Regions from separate parts of the Streptomyces sp. NPDC002870 genome, predicted to be linked through region 1. Evidence: riboswitches for the same ligand, from Rfam matches in the RefSeq annotation. Region 1 holds a riboswitch; the other holds the start of a gene.
The links. Region 1 has a riboswitch for cyclic di-AMP ahead of ACFYWY_RS11815 (transglycosylase family protein). Riboswitches for the same ligand answer to the same signal wherever they lie in the genome.
Positions count from the first base shown of each region.

Region 2: linked by a shared signal. The riboswitch ahead of ACFYWY_RS20855 (M23 family metallopeptidase) and the one ahead of ACFYWY_RS11815 (transglycosylase family protein) in region 1 are both predicted to bind cyclic di-AMP.

Region 1 covers NZ_JBIAPW010000007.1:180,706-184,521, reverse strand. The annotation lists gene eno (phosphopyruvate hydratase) at 4-1,287, opposite strand; gene ACFYWY_RS11815 (transglycosylase family protein) at 1,586-2,260, opposite strand; cyclic di-AMP (ydaO/yuaA leader) riboswitch at 2,264-2,467, opposite strand; gene ACFYWY_RS11810 (transglycosylase family protein) at 2,755-3,639, opposite strand; gene ACFYWY_RS11805 (cytochrome P450) at 3,752-3,816, opposite strand, start outside.
Region 2 covers NZ_JBIAPW010000016.1:21,105-24,920, reverse strand. The annotation lists gene ACFYWY_RS20865 (M16 family metallopeptidase) at 1-444, shown strand, start outside; gene ACFYWY_RS20860 (M16 family metallopeptidase) at 441-1,829, shown strand; cyclic di-AMP (ydaO/yuaA leader) riboswitch at 2,059-2,223, shown strand; gene ACFYWY_RS20855 (M23 family metallopeptidase) at 2,236-3,006, shown strand; gene ACFYWY_RS20850 (GntR family transcriptional regulator) at 3,185-3,816, shown strand, end outside.

The DNA.
Region 1 (3,816 bases):
GCGTCAGTTGGCGCGAAACCGCGGGAACGCCGAGCGGCCCGCGTACACCGCGGCGTCGTCGAGGATCTCCTCGATGCGCAGCAGCTGGTTGTACTTGGCGACGCGCTCGGAGCGGGCCGGGGCGCCGGTCTTGATCTGGCCGCAGTTGGTGGCGACGGCCAGGTCGGCGATGGTGACGTCCTCGGTCTCGCCGGAGCGGTGCGACATCATGCACTTGAAGCCGCTGCGCTGGGCCAGCTCGACGGCGTCCAGGGTCTCGGTCAGCGAACCGATCTGGTTGACCTTGACGAGCAGGGCGTTCGCGGCGCCCTCGTCGATGCCGCGGGCCAGGCGCTCCGGGTTGGTGACGAAGAGGTCGTCGCCGACGATCTGGACCTTGGTGCCCAGCTTGTCGGTGAGGACCTTCCAGCCGGCCCAGTCGTCCTCGAACAGCGGGTCCTCGATGGAGACGAGCGGGTACGCGGCGACGAGCTCCTCGTAGTACTCGGTCATCTCGGCGGCCGAGCGGGACTTGCCCTCGAACTCGTACGAGCCGTCCTTGTAGAACTCGGACGCGGCGACGTCGAGCGCGAGCGCGATGTCCTTGCCGGGGGCGTAGCCGGCTTCCTTGATGGCCTCGAGGATCAGGTCGAGGGCGGCGCGGTTGGAGTCGAGGTTCGGCGCGAAGCCGCCCTCGTCGCCCAGGCCGGTGGAGAGCCCCTTCTGCTTCAGGACCTTCTTGAGGGTGTGGTAGACCTCGGTGCCCCAGCGCAGGGCCTCGGAGAAGGACTCGGCGCCGATCGGCGCGATCATGAACTCCTGGATGTCCACGTTGGAGTCGGCGTGCGAGCCGCCGTTCAGGATGTTCATCATCGGAACGGGCAGCAGGTGCGCGTTCGGGCCGCCCAGGTAGCGGAAGAGCGGCAGATCGGAGGCCTCGGAGGCGGCGTGCGCCACGGCGAGGGAGACGCCGAGGATCGCGTTGGCTCCGAGCGAGGACTTGTCCGGGGTGGCGTCCAGGTCGAACATCGCCTGGTCGATCAGGCGCTGCTCGGTGGCGTCGTACCCGACGAGCTCCGGGCCGATCTGCTCGATGACGGCGAGGACGGCCTTCTCGACGCCCTTGCCCTGGTAGCGGTTCTGGTCACCGTCGCGGAGCTCAAGAGCCTCGAACGCACCGGTGGAGGCGCCGGACGGAACAGCAGCACGACCCGTGCTGCCGTCGTCGAGGCCAACCTCGACCTCGACCGTGGGGTTGCCTCGGGAGTCCAGGATTTCCCGGGCTACGACGACGTCGATGGACGGCACGAGCATCTCCTTCTGGGATGTGACGCTAAATGTGACGCAAGCAGTGGGACGCCAGCAGTGCAGCGCAGTGCAGCGCAGTGCAGGGTCTCCTCGGCCTTGCGACAAGAGCCTAACCGGCTCCGGGGCATCGGTCGGCCGGTGCCCGCCCGCTGGGACGGAAAAGGGCATGAACAGGCAGTGACAAGGCAGAACCCCGGCCCGGCGCGTTCGGGGGAAAGCGCGCCGGACCGGGGTGCTCTGGGGCCCGGGGGTCAGCTCGGGCGGAGCCGGGGGGTCAGCCGGCTCGGGCGGAGCCGGGTCAGCTCAGGTGGAGCTGCTGGCCCGGGTAGATGACGTCCGCGTCGTCGATGATGTCCTTGTTGAGGTCGAACAGCTTCTGCCAGCCGCCCTTGACCTTCTCGGTCTCGGCGATCTTGCCGAGGGTGTCGCCGGCCTTGACCTTGTACTCGCCGTCGCCCTTCTTGAAGCTCTTGGCCTTCGCGGCGGGCTTCGCGGACTTCGCCGGGGCGGCGGGGCGCTCGGAGCGGGTGGTGGGAACCTCGGCGCGCTCCGGCTGCGCCGGCGGCGTGGTGGCCGCGGCGGCGGAGCCGCCGTCGTACGCGGCGCCCGACAGGTTGACGCCGCAGTTCGGCCATGCGCCCTTGCCCTGGCCGGCCAGGACCTTCTCGGCGACCGCTATCTGCTGGGTCTTGGAGGCCTGGTCAGCGCTCGCGGCGTACTGCGTGCCGCCGTACGCGGCCCAGGTGGAGGCCGAGAACTGCAGGCCGCCGTAGTAGCCGTTGCCGGTGTTGATGGACCAGTTGCCGCCGGACTCGCACTGGGCGACCTGGTCCCACTCGGAGGCGGTCGCGGCGGACACCGAGGTGGCGCCGAGGAGCGGGGCGGCGACGGCCGCGCCGGTGACGCCGGCGATCGCGGCGAAACGAGTGGCTTTGGACGGGCGACGGTGCTTGCCCTTGCCGGAAAGCAGCATGGAACTTCTCCTCACCGACGCCTACGAGGTGAGCTGTCGGGTTCGGGCCGATGAAGAGTCCCCGGTTCCGTTAGGAACCAGGGGACGAGTTGCCCGGCCGCGCGTCGTGCGCGACTTCACCCCAAGCCGGTTGGAGCCGTCGATCTCAACGGCCGGGGCCGGCGCTTACCTTGGGTCCCCCGCTCCTGCCTTCGGCGCTCTGCGCGACGACTGCTCCCCCGGCCGTCGGCAGGATTTGGCGTGACGGTCAGCGGCGCCCGCGGTGGCGAGCGGTTCAGACCGTAAACACACCTCTCCCCGATGTTCAAAGGAGGAACATCGGGGAGAAATCGCCCATCTCGCCACTCCGGCCACTACCGTTTTCGCAGGTGAGGGGCGGAATGAGTGGTTCCGCCGGGCAAGTCACGGCAGTTGGGACAAAGAGACTCATGTCTCACTTGCACAGACTCGGACATAAGCCCGCGAACTGGCCGTGAACTGCCAGCGAATTACCCCTACTTCAGGTCCACATCGAGGCTCTGGCCAGGAAGGATGAGGTCGGGGTCGGCACCGACGGTCCCCCGGTTCGCCTCATAGAGCTCGGCCCAGCCCCCGGAGAGCTTCTGCTTGTCGGCGATGGTCCACAGGCTGTCGCCCGGCCGGACGGTGTATTCGCCGGGTGCGGCGTCCGCTTTGCCCGCCTCGCCCACCTCATCCGGGTTGCCCGCATTGTCGCGTGCCGAACCGTCACCTCGCGAGGCATGACGCCCCGCTTCGCGCTCATTGTCCGTATTGCCCGGCTCGGTCTCCTCCGGGGCGGCCTCGCCACGGTGCTTGCCGCCACTGTCGGCGTCCGGCGTCCCGTCCGTGTTCGCCGGCTCGGCGGGCTCGGCCGGATCCGCGGACGGCTCGGCAGACGCCGCCGTGGTGGGCTGAGCCGAGGGCTTCGTGGGTACGAGCGACTCGACCGGGGCGCTCTGCTCTGGCGACGGCGCGACGCCCGGGTCGACGCCGGTCGCGGCGCCGTCGTTCTTCAGCCCGGCGAGTGCCGCGCAGCCGGGCCACGCCGCGGGGCCCTGCGCGTCGAGGACCTTCTCGGCGACCGCTATCTGCTGCGAGCGGCTGGCAAGGTCGGCGCGGGGCGCGTACGCCGTACCACCGAAGTCCTGCCAGGTCTCCGGCGAGAACTGCAGCCCGCCGTAGTGACCGTTGCCGAGGTCGGCGCTCCACATGCCGCCGCTCTCGCACTCCGCGACGCGGTCCCACGTGGAGGCGTCGGCGGCGGAGGCCGATCCGGCGCCGAGAAGGGGGATCGCGATGGCCGATCCCGTCACCCCTGCCGCGACGACAATGGCCGGAGCTTGACGAGGTCGGCGGTGTCGCCCGTTCCCGGAACGCATGCGGTTGCCTTTCACGCGACTGCTGAGACGACGGTGAACGTAGCCGCAATCGAACGTAAGTCACAAGTCGATGCAGCGGAGATCACGTGAAAGTCACAGACTTGACAATGCGTCAGTTCTGTCGAGCGGTGAACTCAACCGGCAGAGTGCGCAATCCGCGCATAATGAGACCCCCAC
Region 2 (3,816 bases), on a different contig from region 1:
TTCGGCCTGCTGAGGCTGGCCGGCGCGCCCTCGCTGGGCTGGCTGGATGTGAAGACGTCCGGCGGCGTGGAGGTGCCGCAGATCGAGGCCGCGGTCGACGAGGAGCTCGCGCGGTTCGCCGCGGACGGCCCCACGCCCGAGGAGATGGAGCGCGCGCAGGCTCAGTTGGAGCGCGAGTGGCTGGACCGGCTGGGTACGGTCGCGGGCCGCGCCGACGAACTGTGCAGGTACGCGGTGCTGTTCGGTGACCCGCAGCTGGCGCTGACCGCCGTGCAGCGGGTGCTGGACGTCACCGCAGAGGAGGTGCAGGCGGTCGCCAAGGCCCGGCTGCGCCCGGACAACAGGGCAGTGCTGGTCTACGAGCCCATCTCGGCCGACGACGGCGAGGGCGACGACAGCGACGACAGCGACGAGACCAACGAGCACGAGGGGACCGACCAGTGAGCGACGCTGCCGTGACCATGCAGTTCCACCCGCAGCCGGCGGCTGGAGAGGCCAGGCCCTGGGCGTTCCCCGCCCCCGAGCGAGGCACGCTGGACAACGGACTCACGGTGCTGCGCTGCCACCGTCCCGGCCAGCAGGTGGTGGCCGTCGAGATCTGCCTCGACGCACCGCTGGACACCGAGCCGGACGGCCTCGACGGCGTCGCCACGATCATGGCGCGCGCCCTGTCGGAGGGCACCGACAAGCACTCCGCGGAGGAGTTCGCGGCCGAGCTGGAGCGCTGCGGAGCGACGCTCGACTCGCATGCCGACCACCCCGGCGTCCGCGTCTCCCTGGAGGTCCCGGTCTCCCGGCTGCCCAAGGCACTCGGCCTGCTCGCCGAGGCGCTGCGCGCACCCGCCTTCGCCGACAACGAGGTGGAGCGGCTCGTACGCAACCGTCTGGACGAGATCCCGCACGAGACGGCCAATCCGGCCCGCCGGGCCGCCAAGGAGCTCTCCAAGCAGCTCTTCCCGGCCTCCCTGCGCATGTCGCGCCCCCGTCAGGGCACGGAGGAGACCGTGGCCCGGATCGACTCCGCGGCCGTGCGGGGCTTCTACGAGGCGCATGTGCGGCCCGCGACGGCCACAGCGGTGATCGTCGGCGACCTCACGGGGGTCGACGTGGACGCGGTGCTGGCCGACACCCTCGGCGCCTGGAAGGGCGACAGCGTCGCGCCCCGTCCCGTGCCGCCGATCACGGCCGACGACACGGGCCGCGTGGTCATCGTGGACCGGCCTGGCGCCGTGCAGACGCAGCTGCTGATCGGCCGCATCGGGGCGGACCGGCACGACCGCGTCTGGCCCGCGCAGGTGCTCGGCGCGTACTGCCTGGGCGGCACCCTCACCTCCCGCCTGGACCGCGTGCTGCGCGAGGAGAAGGGCTACACCTACGGCGTACGGGCCTTCGGCCAGGTACTGCGCTCCACCCCCGACGGGTCGGGCGCCGCGATGCTCGCCATCAGCGGTTCGGTGGACACCCCCAACACCGGACCGGCGCTGGAGGACCTCTGGAAGGTGCTGCGCACGCTCGCGGCCGAGGGGCTCACCGACGCCGAGCGGGATGTCGCCGTGCAGAACCTGGTGGGCGTCGCCCCGCTGAAGTTCGAGACGGCGGCGTCCGTCGCGGGCACGCTCGCCGACCAGGTCGAGCAGTCCCTCCCGGACGACTACCAGGCGCAGTTGTACGTACGGCTGGCCGAGACCGGCACCGTGGAGGCGACGGCCGCGGCCGTCAACGCCTTCCCGGTGGACCGGCTCGTGACGGTGCTCGTCGGCGACGCCTCGCAGATCGAGGAGCCGGTCAGGGCACTGGGCATCGGTGAAGTGACCGTTGTCACGGGCTGATTGACCGCACGACGATCGGCCATATTCGGCGAACAACTCAAAACAGACAATCGGAACCCCGGCCTCCATAGCGATGCCGGGGTTCTGTCTTATGCCCGGTTTGTTGGAGAGGTTGCCTGTCTGCCCTGTGGCATGCACTACAAAAGGGGCTGTCTGTTTGGTGAATGAAAGATGCCCCGCCTAGCGTCGGTCCGGCTGTCCGCCAGTAGCCCGCCGCACCCGCGGCATCGGACAGCCATCGCCGAGTCCCCGTATGGCGCGAGCCTGGGGAGCCGGGGACCCAATCAGTCCCTGGGGTGAATCGGACGCCTTCGCACCCGTGCGGAGGAGCCCGTAGGAGACCTTCCTGCTCCGAACCCGTCAGCTAACCCGGTAGGCGAGAAGGAAGGAAAGGATCAGCCACTTCATGGCGTTCACCCGTGCCACCGGGAAGCACCGTGCCCCGAGCCGCCTGACGCGCAAGAGCGCGAGCATGGCGGGCGTCGCGGCCCTTGCCACCACCGGCGTCATCGGAACCCTCGCTTCCCCGGCGCTCGCCGCCGAGCCCGGCGCCACCGCGGTCGAGGACACCGGCCTGACCCAGATCGTGGCCGCCGACTCGCTCGCCGACCAGATCGCCGACCAGGCCGCCGCCCAGAAGCGGGAGGCCGACGAGGCCGCCGCCAGGGCGAAGGCCGAGGCCGAGGCGAAGCGCAAGGCCGAGGCCCGCGCCAAGGAGGCTCGCGAAGCCAAGGAGCGCGCCGCCCGCGAGGCCGAGCGCAAGCGCCTCAACTCCTTCCGGCTCCCCGTCGCCGACGCGCACCTCACCACCGGCTACAAGGCCGGCGGCTCGCTCTGGTCCTCCGGCAGCCACTCCGGCGTCGACTTCCGTGCCCCGTCCGGCAGTTCGGTCATGGCCGTCGGCTCGGGCACCGTCGTCGAGGCCGGCTGGGCGGGCGCGTACGGCAACAACATCGTGATCAAGATGAACGACGGCTCGTACACCCAGTACGGCCACCTCTCGTCCATCGGCGTCTCGGTCGGCCAGCGGGTCACCCCGGGCCAGCAGATAGGCCTCTCCGGCTCGACCGGCAACTCCACCGGGCCGCACCTCCACTTCGAGGTCCGCACCAGCCCCGAGTACGGCTCCGACATCAACCCCGTCGCGTACCTGCGCGCCCACGGCGTCGACGTCTGACCGACACCCGAGTGAACGAAGGCCCCGGCCCCCGCCGGGGCCTTCGGCGTTCGGCCCGCTGGCCAAAAGATATCCATGAATTTCCAGGGGCCATCGGAAAATCCGGCCCACTGCAATAGAGTCACCGAACAGGCGTCAATCGGCTGCGTTTCGCGCGGATTAAAGCGGAGGTTCGGTCATGCGCATTCCCGCGCACTCGGTATGCACGGCGATCCGCGACGACATCGTCTCCGGCGTATTCGAGCGCGGCAGCCGGCTCACCGAGGAGCAGCTGGCGCGCCGCTACGGCGTCTCCCGGGTCCCCGTGCGCGAGGCCCTGCGCACACTGGAGTCCGAGGGCTTCGTCACCACCCGCCGCCACGCCGGCGCCTGCGTCGCCGAGCCCACCGAGCAGGAGGCGGCCGACCTGCTGGAGGTCCGGATGCTGCTGGAGCCGCTGGGCGCGGCCCGGGCCGCCCAGCGCCGCACGGAAGCGCACCTCAAAGTCCTGCGCGGTCTGGTCAGACTGGGGCAGGAGCGGGCCCGCCGCGGCCAGGGCGAGGATCTGCGCTCGCTGGGCGGCTGGTTCCACGAGACGCTCGCCCAGGCTTCCGGCAGCCCCGGCCTGACCGCCCTGCTCACCCAGCTGCGGCACAAGATCGCCTGGATGTACGCCATCGACCAGCCCGCCAAGCCCATCGAGTCCTGGGCCGAGCACGGCGCGATCGTGGACGCCGTGGCGCGCGGCGATGTGGAACGGGCGCGGGCGCTGACCGCCCTGCATGCCGAGCGGGCCACGGCCGCGCACCGGCTGCGCCGTCCCGAGCGGGT